Linked DNA regions of Labrenzia sp. PHM005. The protein of the gene in region 2 binds, or shares a complex with, the protein of the main gene of each other region. Links are inferred from orthologs where the notes say so. Each region holds a gene or a part of one and is shown on either strand. Other genes may lie near its edges.

The links.
Region 1: the proteins of trxA (region 2) and trxB are in contact, whole or in part, in a crystal structure (PDB 1F6M), measured with the Escherichia coli proteins. The link is inferred for Labrenzia sp. PHM005 from one-to-one orthologs.

The regions. Positions count from the first base shown.
Region 1 is NZ_CP041191.1:2,668,281-2,675,593, reverse strand. The notes cover bases 2,713-5,464. They hold trxB (thioredoxin-disulfide reductase), read left to right. Parts: upstream 2,713-3,480; coding sequence 3,481-4,449; downstream 4,450-5,464. Other genes in these bases: FJ695_RS12010 (LysR family transcriptional regulator), read left to right, coding at 4,485-5,381; FJ695_RS12020 (mitochondrial fission ELM1 family protein), read left to right, coding at 2,713-3,471. In the rest of the region: carB (carbamoyl-phosphate synthase large subunit), read left to right, coding at 1-524; transcription elongation factor GreA, read left to right, coding at 637-1,110; FJ695_RS12030 (hypothetical protein), read left to right, coding at 1,250-1,747; FJ695_RS12025 (Lrp/AsnC family transcriptional regulator), read right to left, coding at 1,761-2,231; more of FJ695_RS12020, read left to right, coding at 2,431-2,712; FJ695_RS12005 (EAL domain-containing protein), read right to left, coding at 5,848-7,313.
Region 2 is NZ_CP041191.1:285,930-293,194, forward strand. What follows is about bases 1,503-4,206. They hold trxA (thioredoxin), read right to left. Parts: upstream 3,163-4,206; coding sequence 2,842-3,162; downstream 1,503-2,841. Other genes in these bases: FJ695_RS01515 (trimeric intracellular cation channel family protein), read right to left, coding at 1,503-1,976; grpE (nucleotide exchange factor GrpE), read right to left, coding at 2,055-2,690; addA (double-strand break repair helicase AddA), read right to left, coding at 3,248-4,206. Also shown: FJ695_RS01505 (short chain dehydrogenase), read right to left, coding at 1-369; FJ695_RS01510 (LysR family transcriptional regulator), read left to right, coding at 470-1,357; more of FJ695_RS01515, read right to left, coding at 1,365-1,502; more of addA, read right to left, coding at 4,207-6,763; double-strand break repair protein AddB, read right to left, coding at 6,760-7,265. UniProt on the Escherichia coli protein: Participates in various redox reactions through the reversible oxidation of its active center dithiol to a disulfide and catalyzes dithiol-disulfide exchange reactions.

The DNA.
Region 1 (7,313 bases), 2.4 Mb from region 2 along the record:
GCTTCCCAGGTGTCGACACGATCCTCGGCCCGGAAATGCGCTCTACCGGGGAAGTCATGGGTCTCGACAACGGTTTTGGCCGCGCCTTTGCGAAATCTCAGATTGGCTGCGGCACAGGTGTCCCGGAAAAGGGCACCGTGTTTGTGTCCATGCGCGATCAGGACAAGGCCGGTGTCGTCGATGCCGTCAGAAGCCTGGAAGAAGCTGGTTTTACCATCATTGCCACCGCCGGTACGCAAACGTATCTGCAGGAGCAAGGCATCGAGGCGAAAAAGATCAACAAGGTCATGGAAGGCCGTCCGCATATTGTTGACGCGGTGAAGAACGGCGAAGTTCAGCTGGTGTTCAACACGACAGAAGGCGCCCAGGCAATCTCTGACAGCCGCTCCATGCGCCGCGCAGCGCTCCTGAACAAGGTGCCCTATTACACCACGCTGGCAGGCTCTGTGGCCGCGGCGAAGGGGATCTGCGCACATAAAGCGGGGAGTCTTGAAGTTAGGCCTTTGCAATCCTACTTCGCGTGAGGCTAATATGGCTGTTCACCGGCCGGGAAAGAGATCCTTTCCCGGCTGGGTTTGTTTTTTTTATAGCGCGGTCTTCTTTAGAAAGACCCAATAAGCTGAAGGTCTGAGACCCATGGAAAAAGTTCCGATGACCTCCGCCGGGTACACCATGCTCCAAGAAGAGCTGAAAGAGCGTACCGGTACTGAGCGCCCGCGAATTGTCGATGCCATCTCTGAGGCACGTGCGCATGGCGACCTATCGGAAAATGCCGAGTATCACGCAGCCAAGGAAGCTCAGAGCCTGAATGAAGGCCGGATTGCGGAACTGGAAGACAAGCTCTCCCGCGCCGAAGTGATCGACGTCAGCAAACTGTCCGGTGATGTTGTAAAATTTGGTGCAACCGTATCTCTCATTGATGAGGACACGGAAGAAGAGAAGAAATACATGATCGTGGGTGACGTTGAATCGGACGTCAAACAAAGCAAGGTCTCGATTTCGTCTCCGATCGCGCGTGCACTGATTGGCAAATCCGTTGGGGACAGTGTCGAAGTTGCAGCGCCCGGTGGTGCCCATTCCTATGAGATCGTTGACGTAAAATACCTCTGATACGTCCGCGACTTAAGAACCAAATTTCCGCCTGAAAAATCAACTTCCCATTGACCCTGGCCGCTTATTCGGCAGAGGTACTTCTATCTGGCCGCGAAAGTCACTAAAGTTGCGGCCATAAAGATGTGGAGGTCTTGGAATGGTTTTTCAGGCGATCGGTTTCTGGTTGTTGGTGCTGGCCATCCCTTTGTGGGCCTACCGGTATTACCTATCTTTCCGATTGGAACCCCGTGAGCGCGATGCCTTTAAGCGCCTGCTTCAGCGGGCCGATGAAAAGGCACTTGTATTTGCCATCAAGCTGTTTGGTTTCCTTGTCGCCTTGAGTGCCAGCGTCTTGGCTTTGATCGCCCTGCTCGGGTATATCAAATACGGCAATTCACAAATTGGCAGCTACCGGGAAGTTGTTCGAAACCGGATCTATTCCGGCGTCGATACGGTCGATAATGCCCTCGACACGTTCCACTATGATCAATGGCTGCCCATAGCGATCCTGATCACCTGCGCCCTGCTCACCATCAGCTTCACGCTCGTGGGAACCGCACTCCGGGACATTTCGCTCTTGCGCCGCCTGCATTCACGCCTGAAAAAGATTGGTAAGGGGAACAAGACTGCCCCCGAAAATCCACAGAACGCTTAAACAATCAGAAATATCAGCCGTCGATCGGAACGACAGGCTCGTCTTTGGTCCGGCGGATCGTCAAAGCTGTGCGCACGCTATCGACGTTGGGCGCGGCCGTCAGCTCCCGGATGACAAAGTTCTGAAACGTCTGCAGATCAGGCGAGACGCATTTCAATAGAAAATCAACCTCGCCCGACAGCATGTAGCTCTCGCGGACGAGCGGCCATTTTTCCACCGTCTGCTCAAAGGCAAGCAAATCTGCTTCAGTCTGACTATGAAGTCCGACCATTGCAAAGGCGGTGACATCATAACCAAGCTGTTTCTCGTCAAGGAGCGTCCGGTAGCCCTGGATCAACCCTGCTTCTTCAAGGGCCCGGACCCGCCGAAGACAGGGCGGCGCAGATATACCGACCCGGCGTGCCAACTCAACGTTGGTCATCCGGCCATCATCTTGCAATTCCTTTAGGATCTGCCAGTCAATGGCATCAAGGCGCGCTTTCACACCGCTCTCCTTTGGATATTATATCGAGGTGCCGCCATACAGGGCCGGTGAAGGCTAAGCATGAGGTTCCGGAGGACTTGAGATTCATACACAAACGTGTTTCTTCGGTGCCGAGTTATGACTTTTTGCGCGTTTGTGCAAGACTATAACAAAATTGCGCACAATCTTGAAAGATTCCGACCGGGACACCTTGCAATTTATGCTGAGATCGATGGCATCGCCCAGCACCATTTGGATACTGTCAGATGGCAAGGCGGGCGACGTGGCTCAATGTGTCGGAGTCGCCGAAGCACTCCACCTGCCCTATGAAATGCGAACCGTAGCACCTAAGCCGCCCTACTCCTGGTGGCTGCCCTATGGCCCGTTTCCTCCGAAAGATCGCGAAACGCATGCAGACAGCCCAATAGCGCCGCCCTACCCCGACATTGCCCTCGCCTCCGGACGCCGGGCTGCTGCCTATCTGAAGCGTGTCAAAAAAGCTTCCGGCGGCAAGACCTTCACGGTATTTTTAAAAGACCCCAGAACCGGTCCGGGAAGTGCCGACCTCATTTGGGTGCCGGAGCACGATAAACTGCGTGGCCTAAACGTTCTGGTCACCCCCACATCGCCACATAAGTTTTCGGCAAGCCGCCTGGCAGAATTGAAGTCCGAACCATTTCCGGAGATTGATTCCCCGCCAGCCCCTAAAGTTGCTGTTTTGCTCGGCGGGGACAGCCGTCACCACACCTTCACTGAATCTGACCAAAAGCGATTTATTGACGGTTTGAGACAGATGGCCACCGATGACCAGGCTCATTTCCTGATCACGGTTTCCCGGCGCACGCCTGCCGACTTAGCGAAGGCCGTCGAGGAGTTGGCAATCAGCGGCGGACACTATTTTTGGGCAGGGGACGGCCCCAATCCCTATGGCCACTTCCTTGCAAAAGCCGACGCCTTTGTTGCAACGGCCGATTCCACAAACATGATCGGCGAAGCAACCTCGACCGGACGGCCAATTCATGTGTTCCATCCAAGCGGTGGTCACGACAAAATCACCCGGTTTTTGGGGACTTTGGAACAGCTCGGCTGTGTTCACCCCTTTCCAGGACCGATGAAAACCACTACCTACGAGCCGATTGATGCTACGCCTGTGATCGCGGAACGGATTCTGGCAGACTACAGCGCGCTTCACCATGCCGGAACGCCCTCATCTGGGGAAGAACATCCAGCAGTCACGGTTGAGACAAGAAAAACGGATTAAACTACGCCCATGAGTACACAGCACAGCAAACTCTTGATCGTCGGCTCCGGCCCTGCTGGTTATACCGCTGCGATTTACGCAGCCCGCGCGATGATCGAGCCGACCCTAGTGTCCGGTATCCAGCCAGGCGGTCAGTTGACCATCACCACGGATGTTGAGAACTACCCCGGATTCGCTGATCCGGTGATGGGCCCTTGGCTCATGGAGCAAATGCAGAAGCAGGCTGAAAATGTCGGCACAAAGATGGTCTATGACACCATCATCAAGGCCGACCTCTCCGAACGCCCCTTCCGCCTGGAAGCAGACAGCGGCACGACGTTCACCGCTGATGCGCTCGTGATTGCCACCGGCGCACAGGCCCGCTGGCTCGGCCTTCCCTCTGAGCAGGACTATATGGGTGCTGGCGTCTCAGCCTGCGCCACCTGTGACGGGTTCTTCTACCGCAATAAGGAAGTTGTTGTTGTCGGTGGTGGCAATACAGCTGTTGAAGAGGCGCTTTACCTCGCCAACCTTGCGTCCAAAGTAACCTTGGTGCATCGCCGCGACAGCCTGCGCGCAGAGAAGATCCTGCAGGACCGTCTGTTTGCCCACGAGAAGATCGACATCATCTGGGATCACCAGGTCGACGAAATCCTTGGAGGCGGTGAACCGAAAGCCGTGACTGGTGTGCGGTTGAAGAACACGCAAACTGGCGACCATCAGGAAGTTTCCGCCGACGGCGTCTTCATCGCAATCGGCCACGCACCTTCTGTCGAGCTGTTCAAGGACCAGTTGACGCTAAAGTCTAACGGCTATCTGGAAACAGCTCCAGATTCCACGAAGACCTCCATTCCGGGTGTCTTTGCTGCAGGTGATGTCACCGATGACATCTACCGCCAGGCTGTGACCGCAGCCGGCATGGGCTGCATGGCAGCTTTGGAAGCTGAAAAGTTTCTTGCCAAGCAAGAAACTGCGAGCACGCAACAAGCTGCGGAATAGCACAGTAATCCCAGATGAATGGATAGGGGATTGTGATGGATTGGGACAAATTGCGTATCTTTCATGCGGCCGCTAAAGCGGGCAGCTTTACCCATGCGGGCGATACGCTTCACATGAGTCAATCCGCCGTCAGCCGCCAGGTCAGTGCGCTTGAGCATGATCTGGGGGTGCCCCTGTTCCACCGCCATGCCCGCGGGCTTTTGCTAACAGAGCAAGGCGAATTGCTCTACCGCACTGCCAGCGACGTGCTGATGAAGCTGGAAGCAGTGCAATCAAGCCTGACGGACAGCAAGGAAAAACCGTCCGGCACATTGCGTGTGACAACGACTGTTGGCCTCGGCTCAACCTGGCTTGCCACGCGCATCCGGAGTTTCATTGACATCTATCCGGATGTGAACCTGCAGCTGATCTTCGATGATGATGAGCTTGACCTCGGCATGCGTCAGGCAGATGTTGCAATCCGTTTGCGCCAGCCAACCCAGCCGGATCTGATCCAGCGCAAGCTGTTCACGGTGCATTTTCACGTCTTTGCATCACCGGATTATATCCAGCGGTTCGGCGCGCCCTCGACAATCGAAGAGATTGACGACCATCGCATCATCACTTTCGGTGAGCAGGCCCCCGCCTATCTGCGCTCAATGAACTGGCTGGTGACTGCTGGCCGCGCTGACGGTAGTCCCCGGAGGTCTGTGCTTCAGGTCAACAACATTATCGCCATCAAACGGGCGGTTCAGACCGGCGCGGGCATTGCCATGTTGCCGGACTACATCATCGACAGCGGGGCCAACTTGGTTCCCGTTCTTGCCGAGCAGGAAGACAAGGTGCCGTCTTTTGACACCTATTTCGTCTATCCCTCGGAACTGAAGAACACCGCCCGTGTCACCGCTTTCCGGGAATTCCTGCTGCAGAACGCTCAAAAATGGGTCTATTGATTCGAACAATCGGCGGTAAATGGCCGTCCGCATCAAAACATCTTACTTGGCTAGAATGAGAGATTTCGAGGCAGACCACCTGTCCACTTCGTCAGCATCCACCCCAAAACTCCGCAAAGAACACCGGATCTTTGCTGCAGCGCACACTATTTAATTCAGTACGGACACGCCGAAAGTACGGAAAAACAAGGGAAATTGGGAGCTCTGCGCAATTTGCATAGCAGATCTGCGCAACTGCCTCTTGTTTATGCAGCTTGTGCACTGCATATAAGCATCACTGTTGGTCACACGGGTGTCACGTCCTCCTCCCAGTGATACCCAGACCAGCTGTTCCCCTCTGGAAGGTGATTCCACTGATTACAGTGAATCAATTCAAACTGCCGGGTCTTTGACCCGGCATTTTTTTTGCCAAATTCAGGTATCCGTGTTTGGAACTAAAGCGCATCTCAATAAATTGCGACGCGCTCTAGACGCTGGCAGGCTGCGCCGCAGAACCTGCAGGAACAGCGGACCGAATGATCGGGACATCATCAATGGGAATCGGCTGTCCAATAAAATAGCCTTGCGCATAGTGGCACCCGCAATTGGACACAAAGTCCAATTGGCTGGCGTTCTCCACGCCTTCGGCCGTACAGGTCATATCAAGATTACGGGCAAGCGCTGCCAAGGTGCGCAAAATGGAAGCACTGCCTTCGCTGGTATCGACTTCAGAGACGAACCTGCGATCTATCTTCAGCTTGTTGAAAGGGAGATCCTGAAGGTATCCAAAAGAGGAAAAGCCAGTCCCAAAATCATCTAGAGCCAGGGTCAGGCCCGCATTCCGCAGTTTGCGTAAATCCTCGTGTGCACCCGAGCCCGCTGACATCACGACACTTTCTGTCACCTCGAGTTCAAGCCTGTGCGGGGGTATCCCATACGCCTGCAAGCCATTAGTGACTTTCTCCACGAATTGCCCATTGCCTAACTGGAGAACAGACACATTGACACACGCGTAAAGGCCGTCCGGCCAACTCGAAAGCGCCTTCAAGGCCTCTGTCAGAACGAAGTCCCCGACTTCGGATATCAAACCAATTTCTTCAGCCAACGGAATGAAGTTCGATGGCGGCAAGTAATGTGCGTCATCCTTATTCCAGCGCACAAGCGCTTCAAAATGGTCTACGGATTTGTTTTCGAGGTTCAAAATCGGCTGACAATAGACATCTAAACCCCTGTCCCGCACTACCTGAATGAGTGCACTTTTGGTCTGCCGCCGCTCTGCTTCTTCCCGAGCAATTTCCAAGTTATAAAAACGGTACGTGGATGTTTTTTCGGCTTTGGCTTTGTACAGCGCCAAATCTGCGCGCGACAGAATTTGTTCAGATTCGGTGTAACCGGGCAGGATTGTCGCAATCCCGACACATAGACCGCTGTTGATCACCAAACCGCCAAGATCGACGGGCGCTGCAAACTGAGTGCAAAGGCTTTTGGCAATGTGGTGTACGTCCGCTTCACTCGTTGAAGTCATAATCAGCGCAAATTCATCTCCTCCAAGCCGCGCTGCATGATCTCCTCCAGAAGCAATAGCCCTGAGAACCTCGCCTACATGTTTAAGCAAACGGTCTCCGACAATATGCCCGAAACTGTCATTCACCGCTTTGAAGTCGTTCAGATCGATGAGCAACAAAAACTGATCGTCAACGTCCTCCCTGTGCGCTTTTGCTAACGCCGTGTCTAGGGCGTTTTTAAAAGACAAGCGGTTCGCCAGTTCCGTCAGAGTGTCAGTTTCCGCTGCTTTTTTGACACGTTGGTCCGCGATCGCCTTTTCAGTCACATCTTCATAAGTTTCCACCCAACCTCCGTTGGGCATTGGTGCGGCTGAAAATGACAAAATCCGGCCACTGACCAAATGAATGAGGGACCGCACATGAGTTTCAGGCCAATCCTTGCCTGGCG
Region 2 (7,265 bases):
AGCCGTGTTGGGCATCGGATTTTTGGCAACCGAACCCGAGGTCAAGGTAATCGAGCCGCCGGTTTTCAGATATTTGTGCCCAACCCGGACCACGTTTACCTGGCCCATGACCTTGCTTTTTAGCGCCAGGTCGTAGGCATGATCGCTTTCATCATCAAAACGCCCCATTACGCCGTCACCCGCCGCGACAACAATGGCGTCGACTGGTCCCACTTTCTCAAACAGCGCTTTGATCGAGTCTTTGCTTTCGATATCAACTTGTAGATCGCCACTGGTTCTGCCAACGGCAATGACGTCATGATCCTGGCCCAGCAATTTAACAATTTCGGTGCCAACCAAGCCGGTACCACCAATAACTACAGTTTTCATGTTCAACTCCTATCAAAATCAGTGTGTTGAACTGACGTATCCTTCATTTCGGTCAGGAAAAAGCATAGCTTTTTGATCAATACGGTCATATTTTTAGACCATGCCGAACCTCGATCATCTCGATGTCATCGACACCATTTGCGAAACAGGCAGTTTCCAGTTGGCCAGTGAAAAGCTGAACAAGGCGCGTTCTGCGGTTTCCTATTCGGTCAAGCAAGTAGAGGACTTTTATCAGATCCAGATCTTCGACCGCTCCAAATACCGCCCCGAGTTGACCCCGGAAGGCCGAATTCTTCTCTCCCGCATTCGCATCCTTTTGGGGCAAGCACAGGCCTTTGATGCATTTGTAGAAGAGTTGAAGGGAGAAACTGAAACTGAATTGGCGCTCGGTGTTAGCAGCATTTTCCCAACCAAACAGCTCACAGGCCTGCTGAAATCGCTGCGTTCCAATTTCCCGGCAACAAGCATTCATCTGGAATTTGAAGTCGCCTCAGGCGAGCGCATGCTGCTGGCTGAAAAGGTGGATGTTGCCGTGTTTGCGGCACCGGTCCGCAATGCGTCGCTTGATTACAAACCAATCGATACGATCGACGTGCCGTTGTTGATTTCGCGGGAATTGATCAACGAGCAGCCCGATGCCATCACCCGCACTGATCTGATCCGTCACCCTCAAGTGGTCGTCAAATCCTCAGACGACAAATCCCCTGATGCCGGACTGCTCGACGAAGCGCAGAAGTGGTACGTCACAGACCTAAGCGCAAAAAAAGATCTCATTTGTTCCGGATTAGGGTGGGGGCGGGTTCCCCGGCATATGGTTGAAGAGGAGATCAACAGTGACCGCCTAGTGGTTCTGCCCACGCTTGGCGAGGTTGTACTGCCAATATGCCTGTCAAAACGCGCCAATCAGTCTTTGGGGCCGGTCGGTCAGCACATCTGGAACTTCTTTGATGTTCAGGCCGCCAGCCTTCAACAAAATGACAACGACTGAAGCGGAATTATTGAGCTTTGCTCTGCCCATAACCGGGCAAAGTCCAGCCAAAATGGATCGCACCGCCCCTTAGAACAAAGGCTATGCCTCCGGCGAGAACTGCGGCCGCCCAGGGCACAACACCGACTACCGTCAAAAGGACATAACTCCCGGCGCCAGCAAACGCTGCGCTGACATAGATCTCCGATTTGACGATCGAAGACGGCTCTCCGGCGATGGTATCCCGCAACACGCCGCCAAATGTTGCTGTCGCCACGCCCATTAAGACGGCAACCAGCACCGCATCCCCCACGCTGATCGCCTTGGCCGCACCCATCACGGAATAGGCCGAAATCCCGACTGCATCTGCCCAGCGCAGTGGTTTGCTGAGTTTTTCGATCTTGTTGGCGAAGAACCAGACCAGCACGCTGACGATCAGACAGACAACGAGGTATGTTTCGTTGACCACCCAAAAGACTGGCACGCCCAGAAGCAAATCACGAAGGGTGCCCCCGCCAATCCCGGTCAGTGTTGCAAAAAACAAAAAAGCAATAATATCCAGCTGCTTGCGGGATGCCATAATTCCGCCGGTGACTGCAAAAACAGCAACACCGAGGTAGTCCAGCAGCTGCAGCAACATGGATAGAGCCTTTTCCAAACAAAGAACCGCCCCTCATTTCCGGAAGGGCGGCTCAATTCAATCCAGTACAAGAAGCAATTAAGCGCTCTTGTCGACCGTCTGGCCCGCATCTGCCGGAGCATCGGGTTTTGGAGCTTCTTTCGGGCCGCCCTTGGAGACGCCGACCATGGCCGGACGCAGAACCCGCTCGCCAATGACGTAGCCAGCTTGTACGACCTGAACAACTGTGTTGTTCGGAACCTCAGTGTTGGGCACTTCAAACATGGCCTGATGGAAGTTCGGGTCGAACTTGCTGCCTTCCGGGTCCAGCTTGCTGACGCCGTTCTTCTCAAGCTGTTTCAAGAGATCGCGTTCAATCATCTCCACGCCATCAATCAATGCGGCAATCCCCGCATCGGCGTTTTTTCGATCGTCTTCCGGAAGGGCTTCCAGAGCCCGGCGGAGATTGTCGGAAACCGTCAGCATGTCCCGCGCAAAGCTGGAGACAGCATATTGGCGAGCATCTTTGACTTCTTTTTCTGTCCGGCGGCGCAGGTTTTCCATTTCCGCCATAGTGCGCAGCGCCCGGTCCTTCAGGTCTGCGTTTTCGGCCATCAGGGCCTCTACCGGATCAACCGCATTTTCTTCTGGAGCCGCACCAGCGCCATTGGCGCCTTCCGGTTCCGCAGTCTGTACTTCCGGCTGGTCTTCCGGGGATTTGTTTTCGTCGCTCATGGGTGTTCCGTCTGACTGAGACACTTCTTGCGGATGCTTATACGTGCGAGCGGAGCGAATTCAAAGAGGAACCGGCGGATCGCATCACGCAAATCCGCCGGTTCCGCATTTTCTTCGCCTACTGCGCTCAGCGGCAATCGCGTCTTCGGCCTTAAAGGGCGCTTTTGATCCAATCAGAGAGCTTGCCTTTCGGCGCTGCGCCCACCTGAGTTGCCATCGGCTCACCACCTTTAAAGAGGATCAGCATAGGGATAGAGCGAACGCCATATTTCATGGCCATGTCCTGGTTCTCATCGATATTCAGCTTGGTGATTTTCACCTGGCCGTTCATCTCTTCGGAGATTTCTTCCAGAGCCGGGGCGATCATTTTACATGGACCGCACCACTCAGCCCAGAAGTCGACAACAACAGGCTCATCGGAGTTCAGAACATCAGCTTCGAAGGAAGCATCGGTGACTTGGGTGGTAGCCATTACAACATCTCGTGGTTGGTTGCTTCACACATACCCAATAAAGGTATGCCAGTTGGGAGGAACGTAGGTAGCCGGAGCGCCTGCGTCAAGCGGATCGACCATCAGGTGACAAACCTGCGAATGTTTCCTCAAGCAGATTTTCCGGAATCTCCATCAAGCTCGGTGCGGAGGTCCAAAGCAAATACGCGCAGATGCGCTTTTCTGGATAAATCTGTTTCAGCAACTGCCTGTAAACACTAAGCTGCGCGCGGTACTCCAATGGGATTTCAGCTGCATTCTCCGGCGGACGGAGGTTGGTCTTGTAATCCACAATCACAACTTCGTTTTCATCCACAATCAGCCGGTCGATTTGGCCCCAAACTTCGACTTCGGTGCCGTCATGCGCGCGAATCGTTCCCGTCAATGACACTTCTGACCGCGCGTTCTGTGAAAACACAGAAACGAACGCCGGATTTTCCAGTACCTCCTTCAGCTCCGTCAGCAACGGTTCCTTGAACGAGATAAATTCTGGTTTGAGGGACTGATCCAAGAACTTTCTGGCGGCTGTCATGCGCTCACCATCCGGCAGATTAGGCAACAGCTCCAGGAGACGGTGCACCAAACGGCCACGCTCCAGCGGCCAGGAGTCTGGCTGGCGCCCGGCAGAAAGCCGAGCAAGTGCCGTTACAGGTTCAACACCTTCTTTGTCTTCCATCGCCTCAAAGGCCCGTGAGGGCTGGAGGCGGGTCTTCTTTGGCACAGGTTTGACCGGCTGATGCGCCCAATCCGGCAAGTCCAGAACCACGTCTGAAACGTCATTGTTTTCAGTGCCGTGTGCTCCGCGCCCTTGGGGCGCACCGGGGCTGTCAGGATCCTTTTGCCAACGCCATCCGGCGACTTCGCCCGCTGCATTCGTCAACTCACGGGCTTGCGGTTTCAAGGCACTGGAAACAAGAGAATACCAGCAGCTTTCATGCGCCCCACGTTTCGGCTCCCAGCCGCAGACAACCAACCGGTCTTCGGCCCGTGTCAGTGCGACATAAAGGAGGCGCCGGTATTCTTCTTCCTGTCCCTGCCGGAGCGTATCGACCGCCTCATCGTGCCAGGCGATCCGCCCAGTTCTTGGCGGCAGCCAGACAAGGGCTGGCGGCAGCAGATCATTTTCAAGTCGGGGACGTGGCAAAAACGCTGGATCGTGGATCGCGCTGACCGGCGCGGCCCCGGGGTCCACCAATATAACAATCCGCGCCTCCAGGCCTTTTGACCCATGCACGGTCATGATCCGGACCATGCCCTTGGTGTTGGTCAGCTCGCGTTTGATTTCTGTTGGCGCCGCTGCCATCCAGGCAAGGAACGCTTCCAGTCCCGGTGTCCCAGCTTGTTCGTAGGCAATGGTCAGCGCAAGAAATTCATCCAGCACGTCGTCGACCTCGACGCCAAGTCTGCGCCGAAATGCCTGCCGTCCGCCATCAGCGCCCAGTAGCCGGGCATAAAACTCATAAGGCGGCACAAAGTCGGCCCGGGCGCGCCAGTCTTCCAGCTGACTGCGCACGGTTTGCCACTTCGGTGACGTCTCTGACCGTTTGACCAGCATCTGCCACAGTGTGCCCGGCCGGATTGTCTCATCCGTTTCGCGGGCAACTTCCAAAAGATCCGTATCGTCCAGATCGAACAACGGGCTTTTTAGGACCGCGGCAAGGGACAGATCGTCCTCCGGCAGCAACAAAAAGCGGCCGAGTGCGGCAAGATCCTGAACGGCGATGTGATCGGTCAGGATGAGACGATCCGAGCCAGCCGCCGGAATGCTGAGGTTTTTCAGCTCCCGGTTCAGCGCTTCCACAAAAGGCCCGCGCTTGCGCACGAGGATCATCACATCACCTGGATCAGCCGTTCCGTCGCGCATCCATCCGGCGATGGTTGACGCGATCCGCTTGGCAACCTTCAACATCGGACTGCCGGAGCCGACATGATCCACCGGTAACCGCCAATCGTCCGGCTCGGTTATCTCGGCTTCAGCTTCCAGTGGCCAAATGTCGACAATGCCCGGATCCCGGCGGATGGCCTCGTGCACCGGCGCCACACCCTCCTGAGACAGCCCTTGATAGGCGTTCTCGTCTTTGAAGACCTCATCAACCGCACCAAGAACATCCGGCGTGGAGCGAAAAGAAAGCTGCAGGTTGACCGAATGGAATTCCTGTTCCGCCCGTTCTGCCTGACCGGAAAACGCCCGCCGCATGGCATCGAAATAGGCCGGAACCGCGCCCTGGAATGAATAGATCGACTGTTTTTCGTCGCCGACGGCAAAGAGAGTGCGCACTTTCTCCCGTCCGCTGTCGCCGACGAAGAACTCGGAGGCCAGCGCGTTGACCACTTCCCATTGGCGCGGGCTGGTATCCTGCGCCTCATCAACAAGGATATGGTCGAGCCCCTGATCAAGTTTATACTGCACCCATTGTGCGGCATCGGACTTGGCCAGCAGTGTTGCTGTTTTGACCACCAGGTCTTCAAAATCGAGATAACCCTTGGCCGTCTTGGCCCGCTCGTAATAGGTGATGACGGCGTCGGCGAGCCTTAGAAGCGAAGCCGTTCCTTCATAAGTCAGCACCTTGCGGCGGCCGTCCAGAAGATCCAGCAGACGGCCCTGTTCGGCAATCAACGCCTCAACCATCTCGGGGAAGGCTTCAGCCACTTTCTTGGTCGCCAGCGATTTGCGCGGCTCTAATTTTCCGGTCAGGAACACCGGTAGCCAGGCCTCCCGGAAAACATCCGGATCAGTTTGCCGGTTTGCGGCCACCAGCGCATCCGCCCTGCCCTGATCGGTCTTGGTGCCGGTGTTCAGTGCTTCGGCGTAACTCAAGCAGATGTTCAGATCGATTGGGCATTCGGAGCGGAAGCGATGATCGAATTCAGAGATCTGAAGTTTGGGATCAACGTCGAGGTCCTCCGCGAGCTCGGCAAGAGCAGGTTCCAGACCGCCGGCATCCACCGTCCAGCGGCGAAACGCATCCCGATTCTGAATCAGTTCATCAAGTGCCTTCTGCGCCCCGCCATCACTCATCAGATCAATGACAGAGGCAAGCGCTGCACCGAAGAGGCTTTCCGGCTCCATTTCGGCCTTATACAAGACACTCGCACGCGCTTCGGCCATCAACTCGGCAGCAATGCGGTCATCGAGCACATTGAAGTGGCCGGCGACATTGGCCTCCAGCGGAAACTGATGCAGCAGCGCTTCACAAAAACCATGGATGGTCTGGATTTTGAGGCCGCCCGGTGTTTCGAGTGCCCGGGCAAACAGGCGCCGGGCCATTACGATCCGGGCTGCGTCCGGCTGCCGTCCCTCGATCTCGAACAGCTCCTTGGCAAGATCCGCGTCGTCCATGGTCACCCAGGTGCCGAGGATCTTGAAGACACGGGTCGCCATTTCAGCGGCGGCTGCCTTGGTGAAGGTCAGCGCCAAAATGCGCGAGGGATCTGTGCCGTCCAGCAGCAGCCGCACCACCCGGCGCGACAGAACGAAGGTTTTGCCGGAACCCGCATTTGCGCTCACCCAGGCCGAGGCGCGCGGGCGGGAGGCGAGGTCTTGCCGCTGGCGCGTCAAATCCGGGATCTGAAATCCGCTCATGCCGGATCCTCCCCGCCAAGCGCCCATTCCTGGGCACGTGCCAAGTGATCATAGGGCCCGTCCATTTGCCGGCCCTGCATCACCCGGGCGCGGGAGAGATACCCAGTTTCTTCCTTGGCATAGTGGGCGATCAACTGTTCCAGCCGCTGCCAGGCATCCTCTATCAATTCTTCCAGTGCAGTGTCCTTCGGGTTCCGGCCAACTTCCAGAACCGGTTCTGTTCCACCTTTGAGCTGGAGGTAAAGAAGTTCCCCGATAGGCTCTCCAGCAGGAACATCCTTGAAACCTCCGCGCTGGATCATGGCAGCTTCCAGGGGTAACTGCGGCGACAGGAGCGCATCTACCTGTTTCTGCGACGGCACTTGCCCGGTCTTGTAATCAATCACGGCCAACGACCCGGAGGTCATCAGATCAATCCGGTCAGCCCGCCCGCGCAGACGGAAATCAAGCCCCGGAAGCTTCAATTCGACCCCTCCACCGATTTCCAGAAAGCGCTTGTCGA